DNA from 3 places in the Kocuria sp. NPDC057446 genome. Region 1 is predicted to be linked to each of the others. Evidence: riboswitches for the same ligand, from Rfam matches in the RefSeq annotation. Region 1 holds a riboswitch; each other region holds the start of a gene.

The links. Region 1 has a riboswitch for S-adenosylmethionine ahead of ACFU0Y_RS02850 (O-acetylhomoserine aminocarboxypropyltransferase/cysteine synthase family protein). Riboswitches for the same ligand answer to the same signal wherever they lie in the genome.
Region 2: linked by a shared signal. The riboswitch ahead of ACFU0Y_RS00290 (O-acetylhomoserine aminocarboxypropyltransferase/cysteine synthase family protein) and the one ahead of ACFU0Y_RS02850 (O-acetylhomoserine aminocarboxypropyltransferase/cysteine synthase family protein) in region 1 are both predicted to bind S-adenosylmethionine.
Region 3: linked by a shared signal. The riboswitch ahead of ACFU0Y_RS01590 (acyl-CoA dehydrogenase family protein) and the one ahead of ACFU0Y_RS02850 (O-acetylhomoserine aminocarboxypropyltransferase/cysteine synthase family protein) in region 1 are both predicted to bind S-adenosylmethionine.

What each region holds. Positions count from the first base shown of each region.
Region 1 covers NZ_JBHVDI010000011.1:20,233-24,500, forward strand. Annotated here, with positions in the region: gene ACFU0Y_RS02845 (cystathionine gamma-synthase) at 1-591, opposite strand, end outside; gene ACFU0Y_RS02850 (O-acetylhomoserine aminocarboxypropyltransferase/cysteine synthase family protein) at 600-1,928, opposite strand; SAM riboswitch class IV at 1,953-2,086, opposite strand; gene ACFU0Y_RS02855 (Lrp/AsnC family transcriptional regulator) at 2,175-2,627, opposite strand; gene ACFU0Y_RS02860 (thiamine pyrophosphate-dependent enzyme) at 2,870-4,045, shown strand; gene ACFU0Y_RS02865 (alpha-ketoacid dehydrogenase subunit beta) at 4,042-4,268, shown strand, end outside.
Region 2 covers NZ_JBHVDI010000001.1:57,162-61,429, forward strand. Annotated here, with positions in the region: gene ACFU0Y_RS00275 (methionine synthase) at 1-38, opposite strand, end outside; gene ACFU0Y_RS00280 (DUF1852 domain-containing protein) at 35-1,054, opposite strand; gene ACFU0Y_RS00285 (PLP-dependent transferase) at 1,152-1,454, opposite strand; gene ACFU0Y_RS00290 (O-acetylhomoserine aminocarboxypropyltransferase/cysteine synthase family protein) at 1,456-2,760, opposite strand; SAM riboswitch class I at 2,766-2,878, opposite strand; gene ACFU0Y_RS00295 (beta-glucoside-specific PTS transporter subunit IIABC) at 3,712-4,268, shown strand, end outside.
Region 3 covers NZ_JBHVDI010000006.1:3,332-7,599, reverse strand. Annotated here, with positions in the region: gene ACFU0Y_RS01595 (MFS transporter) at 1-1,280, opposite strand, end outside; gene ACFU0Y_RS01590 (acyl-CoA dehydrogenase family protein) at 1,284-2,609, opposite strand; SAM riboswitch class I at 2,722-2,816, opposite strand; gene ACFU0Y_RS01585 (VIT1/CCC1 transporter family protein) at 3,235-4,268, shown strand, end outside.

The sequences.
Region 1 (4,268 bases):
CTCCAGGGGGTTCTGCAGGTACGGGGACGCGAAGGTGTTGTCGACGACGAGCAGCGCCCCGGCGTCCCGGGCCAGCTGCGCCCAGGCGGCGACGTCGGCGATGCCGAGCAGCGGGTTGGACGGCGTCTCGAGCCACAGGACCTTCGTGGTGCCGGTCCGCACGGCCGCCCGGACGGCGCCGAGGTCCGTGATCTCCACGGGTGTGTGCCCGATGTCCCACGGGGCGAGCACCCTGGTGATCAGCCGGTTGGTGCCGCCGTAGCCGTCGGCGCCGAGCACGATGTGGTCGCCCGGGCGCAGCACCGCGCGCAGCAGGGCGTCCTCGGCGGCGATCCCCGAGGCGAAGGCGAACCCGCGCTCGCCGCGCTCCAGGGCCGCGAGCTGCTCCTCGAAACCGCTGCGGGTGGGGTTGGAGCCGCGGCTGTACTCGTGCCCGGCGCGCAGCACGTTGATCCCGTCCTGGGCGAACGTGGAGGTCTGGTAGATCGGCGGGATGACCGCCCCGGTCAGCGGATCGGGCTCCTGTCCGGCGTGGACGGCGGTGGTGGTGAAGCCCCGGTGGCGGGTGCGGGGCTCGGTGGCGGACGTCATGGCGGGTCTCACTTCCGGGAGGTCTGGACGGTGGTGGCGACGGTGTCGAGGGCCCGGCCGAGGTCGGCCACGAGGTCCTGGGGGGACTCGAGGCCGATCGACAGCCGGATCGTGGTCTCGGCGATCCCGCCGGCCCGGCGCTGCTCGGGGGTCAGGCGGCAGTGCGTCATCGCCGCCGGGTGGGCCACGAGGCTGCGGGTGTCCCCGACGTTGGCGACCAGCTTGAACAGCCGCAGCGCGTCGATGAACGGCCCCACGGCGTCGTCCGGGGCGGCGAGGTCGAAGGAGAACACGGAGCCGGTCCCGCGCGGGAAGTCCCGGGCCGCGATGCCGGCGCCGGGGTCGCCGGGCACGCCGGGGTGGTGCACGCGGGCGACGGCGGGGTGCCCGGTCAGGAACTCGGCCACCGTCAGCGCCGAGGCCGTGTGGCGGCTCACGCGCAGGTCGAGGGTCTCGGTGCCCTGCAGGATCTGGGCGGCGTTGAACGGGGACAGCGTGGTGCCGAGGTCGTGCACGTACTTGGCTCGGACCAGGTGCAGGTAGGGGCTGGCCGCGGCGCACTTCTCGACGAGGCTCTGCCCGCCCCAGCGGGCGCGGGCCCGGGTGAACTGCGGCCACTTCCCGGGCCGGGCGGACCAGTCGAAGGTCCCGCCGTCCACGACCGCCCCGGCGAGCGCGTTGCCGTGCCCGCCCAGGAACTTCGTGGCGGAGTGCACCACGATGTCGGCGCCCTTCTCCAGCGGCCGGTACAGGGCCGGGGACGCGAGGGTGTTGTCGACGACGACGGGCACCCCGGCGGCCCGGGCGACATCGGCGATCCCGGGCAGGTCCGGGAGGGTGGCCAGCGGGTTGCCGATGGACTCGAGCAGGAACGCGCGGGTGTCGGGGCGCACGGCCGCGGCCCACGCCCCTGGGGCGGTCGGGTCCACGAAGGAGACCTCGATGCCGCAGTCCGCGAAGGAGTCGGTGAGCAGGTCCACCGTGCCGCCGTAGAGCTTCTCGGAGGCCACGAGGTGCTTGCCGGCGCCCTGACCGAGCAGGGCCAGCAGCGCCACGGCCACGGCGGACTGCCCGGAGCCTGTCGCCACCGCGCCCGTGCCGCCCTCGAGGTCGCTGATCCGCTGCTCGAGCACGGCCACCGTGGGGTTGCCGGTGCGCGTGTAGGTGAAGCCCGCCCGGGTCTGGGCGAACATCTGCCGGGCCGCCTCGTAGTCCGGGAACTCGAAGGCCGCGGTCTGGTAGATCGGCACCGTCAGGGTGCGCTGGACGACCGGGTCGGAGGTGCCGGCGTGGATCTGCCGGGTCGCGAGGTCGTGGTCGGTGACGGGGATGGACATGGCGCTGCTCCTGTGCCTTGCTCTTACCCGCACCGGACGGCCGCGGTCCCCCGGTGGGGCGCCGCGGAGGATGCAGGCCGCTTCCTCATCCGAACCACCCAATGAGCATGGGGTTGGTGCGTGACCCAGTCGGAGCTTGGCGGTCACGTCTCGTGAAGCTGGACCAACACTATGCGCAGAGGTAGTGGGTGTCCCTCCGCGACGGAAGATGACGACCGTGACGGATCGTGACGTCGGCCGTGCGCGTCAGGCGCGGGTGTCGATGTCCTCGAAGACCAGGAACGTCTGGGTGTCCACCACGCCGGGCAGCTGCTGGATGTGCTCGAAGATGACCTGCCGCAGGTGCACGGTGTCCACGGCCCGCACCAGGAGCATGACGTCGAAGTTCCCGCCCACCAGGGCGATGTGGTGCACGGAGGGGATCGCCCGGAGCTGGGCGCACAGTTCCCGCCAGGTGTTCTGCTGGAGCTTGAGCGTCACGTAGGCGGAGGCCTGCAGACCCGCCCGCACCGGGTCGATCACGGTGCTGAAGCGCAGGATCACCCCCTCGTCCCGGAGCCGGTTGATCCGGGCGTAGGCGTGGGCGCGGGAGACGTGCACGGCCGCGGCGATCGCCGTCACCGACTGCCGCGCGTCGCGGGAGAGCTCCGCGAGGATCTTCTGGTCGGTCTCGTCGAGGGGCACGGGGGTCGAGGCCACGGCGGGCTCCTTCGGGGTGGATCGGGCGCAGGGTCCGGACCGCGCCGGACGAATGCGTGTGCTCCACGCCACACTAGAACATATCGTCCACGAACGGTGCGGTGACCAGCGCAGTCTTCTGCATTTTTCCCGTTCTGTGGATACGAACCATGCCCGGTTCGCATACTGGGGAGACAGAGTTGCAGCAGCCTTCCTGCCTCCCCGGGTCCGCGACCGGACCGGGGACCGACCGAGGGGACACCATGAGCCAGACCGTCGAGACCCCCGAGGACCCCATCCTCCGGGCCTCCCAGACCTTCGGCATCACGCCGGAGCAGTACATGCTCCCGGCCCGCGGTGAGATCCGCATGGTCGACCCGAGCGGGCGGCTGCTCGCCCCCGAGGAGCAGGGCACCGGCCCCGGCCACGAGTACCCGCTGCCGGCCCGGGAGGTCCTGCTGGAGGCCTACGAGAAGCTGGTGGTCGGCCGGCGCGTCAACGACCAGAACTCCGCGCTGGTCCGCCAGGGCCGCATGGCCGTCTATCCGTCCAGCCACGGCCAGGAGGCCTGCCAGGTGGCGGCCGCCCTGTGCCTCGAGGAGGGCGACTGGCTGTTCCCCACCTACCGGGACACCGTGGCGGTCATGACCAAGGGCGTGGACCCGATGCAGGTCATGGCGATCTTCCGCGGCGAGTGGCACGGCGGCTACGACCCCTACGAGCACTGCGTGGGCATCCAGTCCACCCCGCTGACCACCCAGCTGCTGCACGCGGTGGGCGTGGCGCACGCCGCCAAGCTGCGGGGCGAGGACACCGTGGTCCTGGCGATGTGCGGCGACGGCGCCACCAGCGAGGGCGACTTCCACGAGGCCCTGAACTTCGCGGCCGTGTTCAAGCTGCCGGTCGTGTTCTTCGTGCAGAACAACGGCTACGCGATCTCCGTGCCCCTGTCCCAGCAGTCCGCCGCCCCGAGCCTCGCCCACAAGGCGGTCGGCTACGGCATGGCCGGCGAGCGCGTGGACGGCAACGACCTCGTGGCGCTGCTCGCCACCCTGCGCCGGGCCGTGGACCTGGCCCGCTCCGAGTCCGAGCCCCTCCTCGTCGAGGCGCACACCTACCGCATGCAGGCGCACACCAACGCCGACGACGCCACCCGCTACCGGGACGACGCCGAGGTGCAGGAGTGGATCGCCAAGGACCCGGTGACCCGGATGCGCGCCTACCTCGGCGCGGAGGGCGTGCTCGACGACGCGGCGGAGCAGCGCATCGCCGCCGCCGCCGAGGACGTCGCCACGGCCCTGCGCGACGGCATGAACGCCGACGTGGAGGTCGACCCGCTCGAGCTGTTCCGCCACGTCTACACCGAGCAGACCCCGCAGCTCGCCGAGCAGGAGCAGTTCCTGGCCGCCGAGCTCGCCCGAGAGGAGACCGGACAGTGAGCACCCTGCACGCCCCCGCCCCGGCCGGCGAGGCCCCGCCGGTCAAGCCCGCCACCTTCGCCCAGGCGCTCAACACCGCCCTGGCCGACGCGCTGGCCGCCGATCCCGCCGTCGTCGTCTTCGGCGAGGACGTCGGCACCCTCGGCGGCGTCTTCCGCATCACCGACGGGCTGACGCAGCGCTTCGGCCGCACCCGGTGCTTCGACACCCCGCTGGCCGAGTC
Region 2 (4,268 bases), on a different contig from region 1:
AGGCTGCCCACGATGGTGGTGGGCAACAGGGTGTTCATCGGTGATTCTCCGTCTCTCGTCCGCAGTGGGCCGCGGCCCACTGCTCCAGGAGGGTCTGGTGTGGCTTCACAAAGTGCTCCTCCGTGAACTTCCCCTGCATGAGAGCCAGCTGACTGCGCTCCTCGCGGTCGTAGGCGATCTGCGTCACCGAGTAGTCTCGACTCTCCAGGCTCGGCCGGTAGATCCGACCAGCCGCCGCATTGGCGTTGTAGATCTCCGGGCGATAGATCTTCTGGAACGCTTCCATCGTGCTGATGAGACCGATGAGTGCCAGGCTGGAATAGTCATTGAGGAGATCGCCCCGGAAATAGAACGCCAGGGGTGCGACCGCGCCGCGGGGCATGAAGTAGCGGACCCGCAGTCCCATCTTCTCGAAGTATCGATCCGTCAAGGAGGATTCATCCTGCCGATACTCGACCCCGAGGATCGGATGGTGGTTCTCGAGCCGACGATACGTCTTGGTGCTCGAGACGCTGATGCAGATCACGGGCGGCTGGGGGAACCGCTCGCGGTAGGCATCGGAGTCCAGGAAGTGCGTGAAGAGCTTCCCGTGCAATTCGCCGAAGTCATTAGGGGTGCTGGACCGGGACGCCTTCGCGTGGTGTTCCGGCAGCACCACGCTGAAGTCATAGTCCCGGAGGTAGGACGAGAAGTTGTTCCCCACGATCCCGTCGATGTGCACATTGGACAGGGTGTCGAGGATCTGCACGTCGAGGACCTCGATCAGGGGGAACACCGCGTCGTCGCCGTCGGCGGCGAAGTGCAGGTCCACGGAGACGATCTCGATCTCCACGGCATAGCGATCCCGGCTGGGATTGTCCCAGTGGGCCAGGTCGTTGAAGCGACTATTGATCATTGTCAGGGTGTTTCGGAGGTTCTGCCGACGGTTCTCGCCGCGGGCCAGGTTCGCGAAGTTCGTCGTGCCTCGGGAACTGGACGACGGGCAGTAGTCCTCATCGAAGCGGGTCGTGCTGATACCGAACGTGAAGTCGTTCGTCCTGGTGGTCTGATGCATCGATTCCTCACTGTGGACCGAGGGCCTGCCTCCCAGGTCCGTACTCATCTCGAACGTCCTTCCCTGCTGCTCGTGCACTGCCCTCCCGAAAGTCGCCTCAGTCATGCTCCTGGCACCCCCGGCGCTGCCCAGACGACGTCGATCCGGGCCTCCGGGCCGCGCGGGCCGCGGCGGTGACGCGGCGCTGACCGGTCCGGGTCGGGTTGGACCCCCGGCTGTACTCGTGGCCGCCGCGCAGCACGTTGATGCCGTCCTGCACGAAGGTGCTGGTCTGGTACATCGGCGGCACGACCGCCCCGGTCAGCGGGTCCGGTGCCTGGCCGGCGACCGCTATCGTGTTGAAGCCCCGACGGGCCGTCGGCGCAGTGTCCGTCTGTGCTGTGTCGTTCAGGAGGGTCATCTCAGCGCGCCTCCCCGGTCAGGGCCGAGGCCGGTACGGTGGCCAGCGCCCGGTCGAGGTCGGCGATCAGGTCCTCGGGACACTCCAGTCCGATGGACAGCCGGATCGTGGTCTCAGTGATGCCCGCGGCCCGGCGTTGGTTGGGGGTGAGCCGGCAGTGCGTCATGGTCGCCGGATGGCTGACCAGGGAGCGCACGTCCCCGATGTTGGCCACGAGCTGGAACAGCTCCAGAGCGTCGATGAACGGGCCGATGGCCTCGGGGCCGGCGGCCAGGTCGAAGGAGAACACCGAGCCGGTGCCGTGCGGGAAGTCCCTCTCGGCGAGGGCGGCGCTGGGGTGCCCGGGGATCGCCGGGTGGTGGACGAGCCCGACGGTGGGGTGCCGGGCCAAGTGCTCGGCGACCGTTCGCGCGGTCTCCTCCTGCCGGGCGATGCGGACGGCGAGGGTCTCCAGGCCCTGGATGAACTGGGCGGCGCTGGCCGGGGCGAGGGAAGGGCCGAGGTCGTGCAGGAACTTGCTGCGCGCCAGCGCCAGGTAGGCGCCGCGGCCGTGCCGGTCGATGAGTGCCTGTCCGCCGTAGCGGGCCTTGGGCCGGGTCAGTTGGGGCCACCGCTCCGGGGCTGCGCCGTAGTCGAAGGTGCCGCCGTCCACGATCGCCCCGCCGAGGACGGCCCCGTGCCCGCCGATGAACTTCGTGGCGGAGTGCACCACCACGTCGGCACCATGTTCCAGTGGCCGGTACAGGACCGGCGTCGCCAAGGTGCTGTCCACCACGACCGGGACCCCGGAGGCGTGGGCGATGTCCGCCAGCGCCGGCAGGTCCGGCACGGTGGCCAGCGGGTTGGTGATGGACTCCAGGAAGAACGCGCGGGTGTCCGGCCGGATCGCCGCGCCCCAAGCCTGCGGGTCGGCCGGGTCGGCGAAAGTGACCTCGATGCCGAAGTCGGCGAAGGTGTCCGTCAGCAGGTCCACCGTCCCGCCGTAGAGCTGGCTGGAGACGACCAAGTGCTTGCCGCCGTGGAGCAGGGTCAGCAGGGACAGCGCGACGGCGGCTTGTCCCGTGGCGGTGCCGATGGCCCCGATCCCGCCCTCCAGGGCCGCCAGTCGGTTCTCGAACACGGCGACCGTGGGGTTGCCCGTGCGGCTGTAGGTGAACCCGGGGGTCTCCAGCCGGAACATCGAGGCGGCCGTGGCGTGATCGGGGAAGCGGTAGGCCGCCGTCTGGTGGATGGGCACGGCCACCGGCCAATAGGGGGCCTCGGGCTCGTAGCCGGCGTGGACCTGTTGGGTGGCGTGGTGATTCATTCGATCCTCCATCGGTCCTGGCGGTAGCACCGTGCCCGCCGGTCCCGGTGTCCCAGGGTCGGCTGACTGGTTGCTGCGGCGTCGTCGAGCCAGATCTCTCGGCCGCTCTGGATGGTGTGGTGCGCTCATCCCACTCGATGGACGGCTCTATAGTCCAACGGACGGTGGGGTCGGTTGTCACAAAACCACACGTCGGGACATATTCGGGCCGGGCGGTCGCGCTCGGCCGCTTCGGCCGACGTCGGGCCGGGTTTGTGACAGGTTGTGACGGCCAGCCGCCCGGCCCTCATCGTGGGCTCAGTGATGTCCCGACGGAAGACCAGTGCGTCGTCGAGGGCGTTGTGCGCGGAGAAGATGACGCACGCCTGGGGGCGGCGTCATCAACGTCGTGGTGAACGGCGTCAACCGGATCCCGGGCACCGTGCACGGAGCCATCGGATTCGTCCTCCGGCACCACAGGAGGGCTCTCCCGGGCCCCGCTCTTCGACCGTGGCAACCCGCGGCGTATGACCAACCTCTACCGCAGCACGGTCCACCGCTAACTGGCCATATGTAAAGCGGAGGAGACGGAGCCGCGCTGGGATCCGTTGCCCCGGGGGCAACCAGCAGCAGTTCGGGCGGCCCTGAAAGTGCTATCAATCCATCGGCACCAGGCGGCGGGATGACCGTCAAGGACCCTCCTCCTTGTGCAACGCTCGGAGCCTGGAGCAAGACGGCCTGGTTCCAGGATGGCCGCCGATCAGTGGAAGGTGGTGACCCTGACCGAAGCCCTTGCGCGTGCGTGAAACATTCGTCACGTCTTGCGTATGAGCCCCGTCACCCGTACTTTGATCCAAGCAGGCGGTTTACGCCTGGAGGATTGTTACCCGGACACGGGGCAAGACCTGAGACGCACCTGACGGTGCGGCTTGGGTCTTTTTTTGTGCCCAAAATCGGAAAGAAAGGCCTGTCATGGCTGTTGTGGACTACCGGTCGTTGGCCGAGGGGATTCTGCAGGAGGTCGGCGGCGAGGAGAACATCGTTTCCGCCACCCACTGCGCAACGCGCTTGCGCCTGAAACTGCGCGACGAGTCCAAGGCGGACAAGGCCGCCATCGAGAAGCTCCCCGGGGTGATCGCCGTGATGCAGGCCGGGGGCCAGTACCAGGTCGTCATCGGCGACAACGTGCCGCACGTCCACGCCGAGCTGGGCAAAATCACCAAGCTCACCGGCGACGAAGCCTCCACTGGCGGTGACGAAGCGCCGGGCGGGAACCTCTTCAACCGGTTCATCAACCTGATCTCCTCGATCTTCTTGCCGATCCTGTGGCCGCTGGCCGGGGCCGGGCTGCTCAAGGCGTTCCTGAGCATGGCGACCCAGTTCGGCTGGCTCAACGCCGAGTCCCAGACCTACGTCATCCTGGCTGCGGCTGCCGACTCGATCTTCTACTTCCTGCCGCTGTTCCTGGCGGTCACCGCCGCCCGGCGGTTCAAGACCAACCAGTTCACTTCCATGGCCATCGCCGGCGC
Region 3 (4,268 bases), on a different contig from region 1:
GCGACCAGGGCGGCGACGACGGAGAGCACGGACAGCACCGAGAGGTAGCCGGCGATCAGCCACGGGGTGTCCCCGCCGGCGGCGAAGAGCAGGGCGGCGATCATCGGCATCAGCCCGCCGCCCAGGACGGTGCCCACCTGGTAGCCGAAGCTCACGCCCGAGTACCGCACGTGCACGGGGAACTGCTCGGCGAACCAGGCCGCCTGCGGTCCGTAGACCGCGTCGTGGACGAGGTTGATGCCGAGGATCACCACGAGCGGCAGCAGCGCGAGCGGGCCGGTGCCCAGGAAGGCGAACAGTACCCAGCCGAAGACGCCGATCGCCGCGTAGGCGGTCACCGAGACGACCCTGCGGCCCACCCGGTCGGACAGCCAGGCCCAGAACGGGGTGGAGAACAGGCCGATGGCCGAGGCGATCATCACGGCGGTCACGCCCGCGGCGCTGTCCCCGCGCACGTCCCGCAGATAGGTCAGCATGTAGACCGTCACCAGGTAGTAGACGGCGTTCTGGGCCAGGCGCAGGCCGATCGTGATCAGCACCGGGCGGCGGTGGTGGACCAGCAGCTCCCGCAGGGGGGCCTTGGCCACGCTGCCCGAGGCCCGGTGCTCCAGGAACTCCGGGGCGTCGGCCACGCCGAGGCGGATCCAGAGGCCCACCATCACCAGCAGGGCCGAGAGCAGGAAGGGGATGCGCCAGCCGTAGGCGGCGAACTGCTCCTCGCCCATGACGTTCTGCACGATGAAGAACGCCCCGGTGGCCAGCAGCATGCCGGCGGAGGAGCCGATCTGGGTGAAGGACCCGAAGAACCCGCGGTGCCGGGCCGGGGAGTGCTCCACGCTCAGCAGCGCGGAGCCGCCCCACTCCGCGCCCGCGGACAGGCCCTGGAGGATGCGCAGGACCACGAGCCCGGCGACGGCCCACCAGCCGATCACGTCGTAGGTGGGCAGCAGGCCGATGAGGGTGGAGGCCACGCCCATGAGCAGCAGGGAGGCCACCAGGAGGGCCTTGCGGCCGATCCGGTCCCCCAGGTGCCCGGCGATGATCCCGCCCAGGGGCCGGGCGATCACGCCGACCGCGAGCGTGGCGAAGGACGCCACGATGCCGCCGAGCTCGGTGGCCATGGGGAAGAACTGGACGTTGAAGACCAGCGCGGCGGCGGTGCCGTAGAGGTAGAAGTCGTACCACTCGATGGTGGTCCCGGCGAAGGCGGAGGCCAGGACGCGCTTCTTGCCGTGGACGATGCTGCTGCGGCCCGGGGCCGCCGTGGTCGTGGTGCTCATGCGTCAGGCTCCTGGGGTTCGGGCGGCATCGGTCGTGACATCGGTCTTGGCGTCCCCGATGGCGTTCAGGCCCTCCGGCAGGGTGCCGTTGACCAGGTAGTCGCCGAGGGCCCGGGCGCGGAAGGCGATGGGGTTGTGGGTGGCCACGGTCTGCGCGTTGCGCCAGTGCCGGTCCAGGCCCTTGGCCGTGGACGTGGCGGAGGCGCCCACGGTGAGGAACAGGTCCTGGGCCGCGCCGAGGGCCAGCTCCGGCACGGTGACCTGGGCGTGCTCCACAGCGATCTCGGACTCGTGCAGCGCCGCCGGGAGGGCGCCGGTGAAGTCCGGCCGGTCGGCGCCGGCCGCTGCGGCGGCGGCGATGCCGGCGTCCAGGGCGCGGGCGGCGTGCAGGACGGTGGCCTCGGCGGCGAAGACCTTGGCGGAGATCCGCCCGGTGGCCTCCTGGATCAGCGGGTCCTCCCGGAACGGCAGGCCGAGTCCGGTGTTGAAGGTCCGCCGGCGGGTGGCGACGGTCTCCACCGCGTCCCGCCGGGCGGCCCGGGCGATGCCGGCCAGCACGGCCAGCAGGACCAGCTGGAAGAAGGCGGCCTCGTGGACGGCCTCGGCGCTGCCGGCGGTGCGGTCCAGCACGGCGTCGTCCGGGACGCGCACCCGGTCGAAGACCGCGGTGCCCGTGCCGGTGAGCTTCTGCCCGAAGCCGTCCCAGTCGTCCTCGAGCGTCACGCCCTCGGCGTCCGTGGCGACGACGGCGAAGCGGCGCCCGTCCTGACCGTCCAAAGCGGCCGAGACCCGGGTGTAGTCGCAGAAGACGGAGCCGGTGGCGTAGAACTTCCGGCCGGTGATCTCCCACCCTCCGGCGGTGCGGGTGAGCACGGTGTTCAGGGTGCCCAGGGCGTTGCCGCCCTTCTCCGTGGAGGCGTTGCCGACGGTGGCCCCGGCCAGCACCCGCGGGTACCAGACCTCCTGGAGCTCCCGGGGCAGGAAGCGCAGGGACTCCACGAAGCCGGAGTGGGAGCGGTAGAGGTGGGCGATGTTGGAGTCCGCCTCGGCCAGGTCCACCAGCAGCCGGGTGAAGTCCTCGATGCTGACCCCGGGGCCGCCGTGGGCCGCCGGGACGCGCAGCGCACCGAATCCGGCCCGGTCCAGCCGGCGGACCTCCGCGTAGGGCAGCGCGCGCCGGAGGTCCCGGTCCAGGGAGCCGGCGGCGATCTCCGCGAACAGCGGCCGGAAGTGCTCCGCCAGTCCGGGGTAGTCCCCGGGCAGGCCGGCGGCGAGGTCCGTGCCGGCGCGGGGATGGGCGGTGGTCTCCTCGACCGTGCTCGGGGTCATGCGGTGGTCCTCTCGGTCGCACCGAGGATTGCCGGTCGGCCGGTCGCGCCGGGGCGGGCCCGGTGGCGGCGGCCCCGGAGGCTGACGTCACGGACCGGCTGCAGATCCGGGATCTCCATCGGTTCTGGCGTTAGCACCCTGACCCCTGGGGAGGGCGGGTTGCTGCGGCGTCGTCGAGCCAGATCTCTCGGCCGCTCTGAATGGGGCGCTTGCCATGGGACCAGACCCGGGTGGTGGCGTGCCAACCGTGACCGGCGTGACGTCATCGGGTGTCACGACGACGTCACAGTCGGCCACGTCGTCGTGAGTGGTGTACGGGGTCGGCGCCATGGACGCGCGGACCGGCTGGCCCGCGCTGCCGCGGTGCACCGCGGTTTCGGTGCACCGAAACCGGCTGGGCGCGGAACTGGATACGGTGGGGGTGTCGAAGGGGAGTAGTTCCCGCCACCCGACGGGTGGATGCAGAGGCGTGTCGACATGCTGGTCTCCCCGGACGGGGGACCCGGCGCGCCACTCGAGCACCTGCGTGCCCGAGCGAACGAGACCTTCGGCCGGACACCGCTCCGGCCGAGGTCTCCCCGCCCCCGGGGTCGCTCCGGCCGGGGCCCTGCCTCGAGGACGAATGATGACCACCCCTTCCGACACCCCGGCACCCCACGCCCCGACCCCGGCCGAGATCCGCCGCTGGCGCCGCTACCTGGCCGACGAGCGCGCCGAAGCCGCCGTCTACCGCGACCTCGCCGCCCGCCGCACCGGCGAGGAGCGCGAGATCCTGCTGGGCCTGGCCGAGGCCGAGGCCCGCCACGAGCAGCACTGGGTCGTGCTCCTCGGCCACCAGGTGGGGCATCCTCGCCGCGGGTCCCTGCGCTCCCGCCTCCTGGGCTTCCTCGCCCGCCACTTCGGTTCCGTGTTCGCCCTGGCCCTGATGCAGCGCGCGGAGTCCCGCTCCCCGTACGAGGCCGATCTCCACGCCACCGACGCGATGGCCGCCGACGAGCAGATCCACGAGGAGGTCGTCCGGGCCCTCGCCACCCGGGGGCGCAACCGGATGGCCGGCAGCTTCCGGGCAGCCGTCTTCGGGGCCAACGACGGACTGGTCTCCAATCTGGCGCTGGTGCTGGGCATCAGCGCCAGCGGAGTGTCCAGCGCGGTCGTGCTGCTGACCGGGGTCTCCGGCCTGCTCGCCGGGGCCCTGTCCATGGGGGCCGGCGAGTACGTCTCGGTCCGGTCCCAGCGCGAGCTGCTGGAGGCCTCCACCCCCAACGCGGACACCCGGCAGAAGGTCCCGATGCTCGACGCCGAGGCCAACGAGCTCGCCCTGTTCTACCGGGCCCGCGGCCTGGACCCCGAAGCCGCCGAGGCCAAGGCGGCCCGGGTCCTGGGCGGGGCGCACCTGGAGCACGCCGAGCACACCGGACCCGTGCCCACGGTGGAGGTCGATGAGCACGAAGCGGTGGGCACCGGGCTGGGAGCCGCGGCGTCGAGCTTCTGCTTCTTCGCCTCCGGGGCCGTCCTGCCGATCCTGCCCTACCTGTTCGGGCTGGAGGGCACCACCGCGGTGATCGTCGCGGCCGCGACCGTGGGCCTGGCGCTGCTGTCCACCGGCACCGTGGTGGCCCTGCTCTCCGGCAGCTCACCGGCGCGGATGGCGCTGCGGCA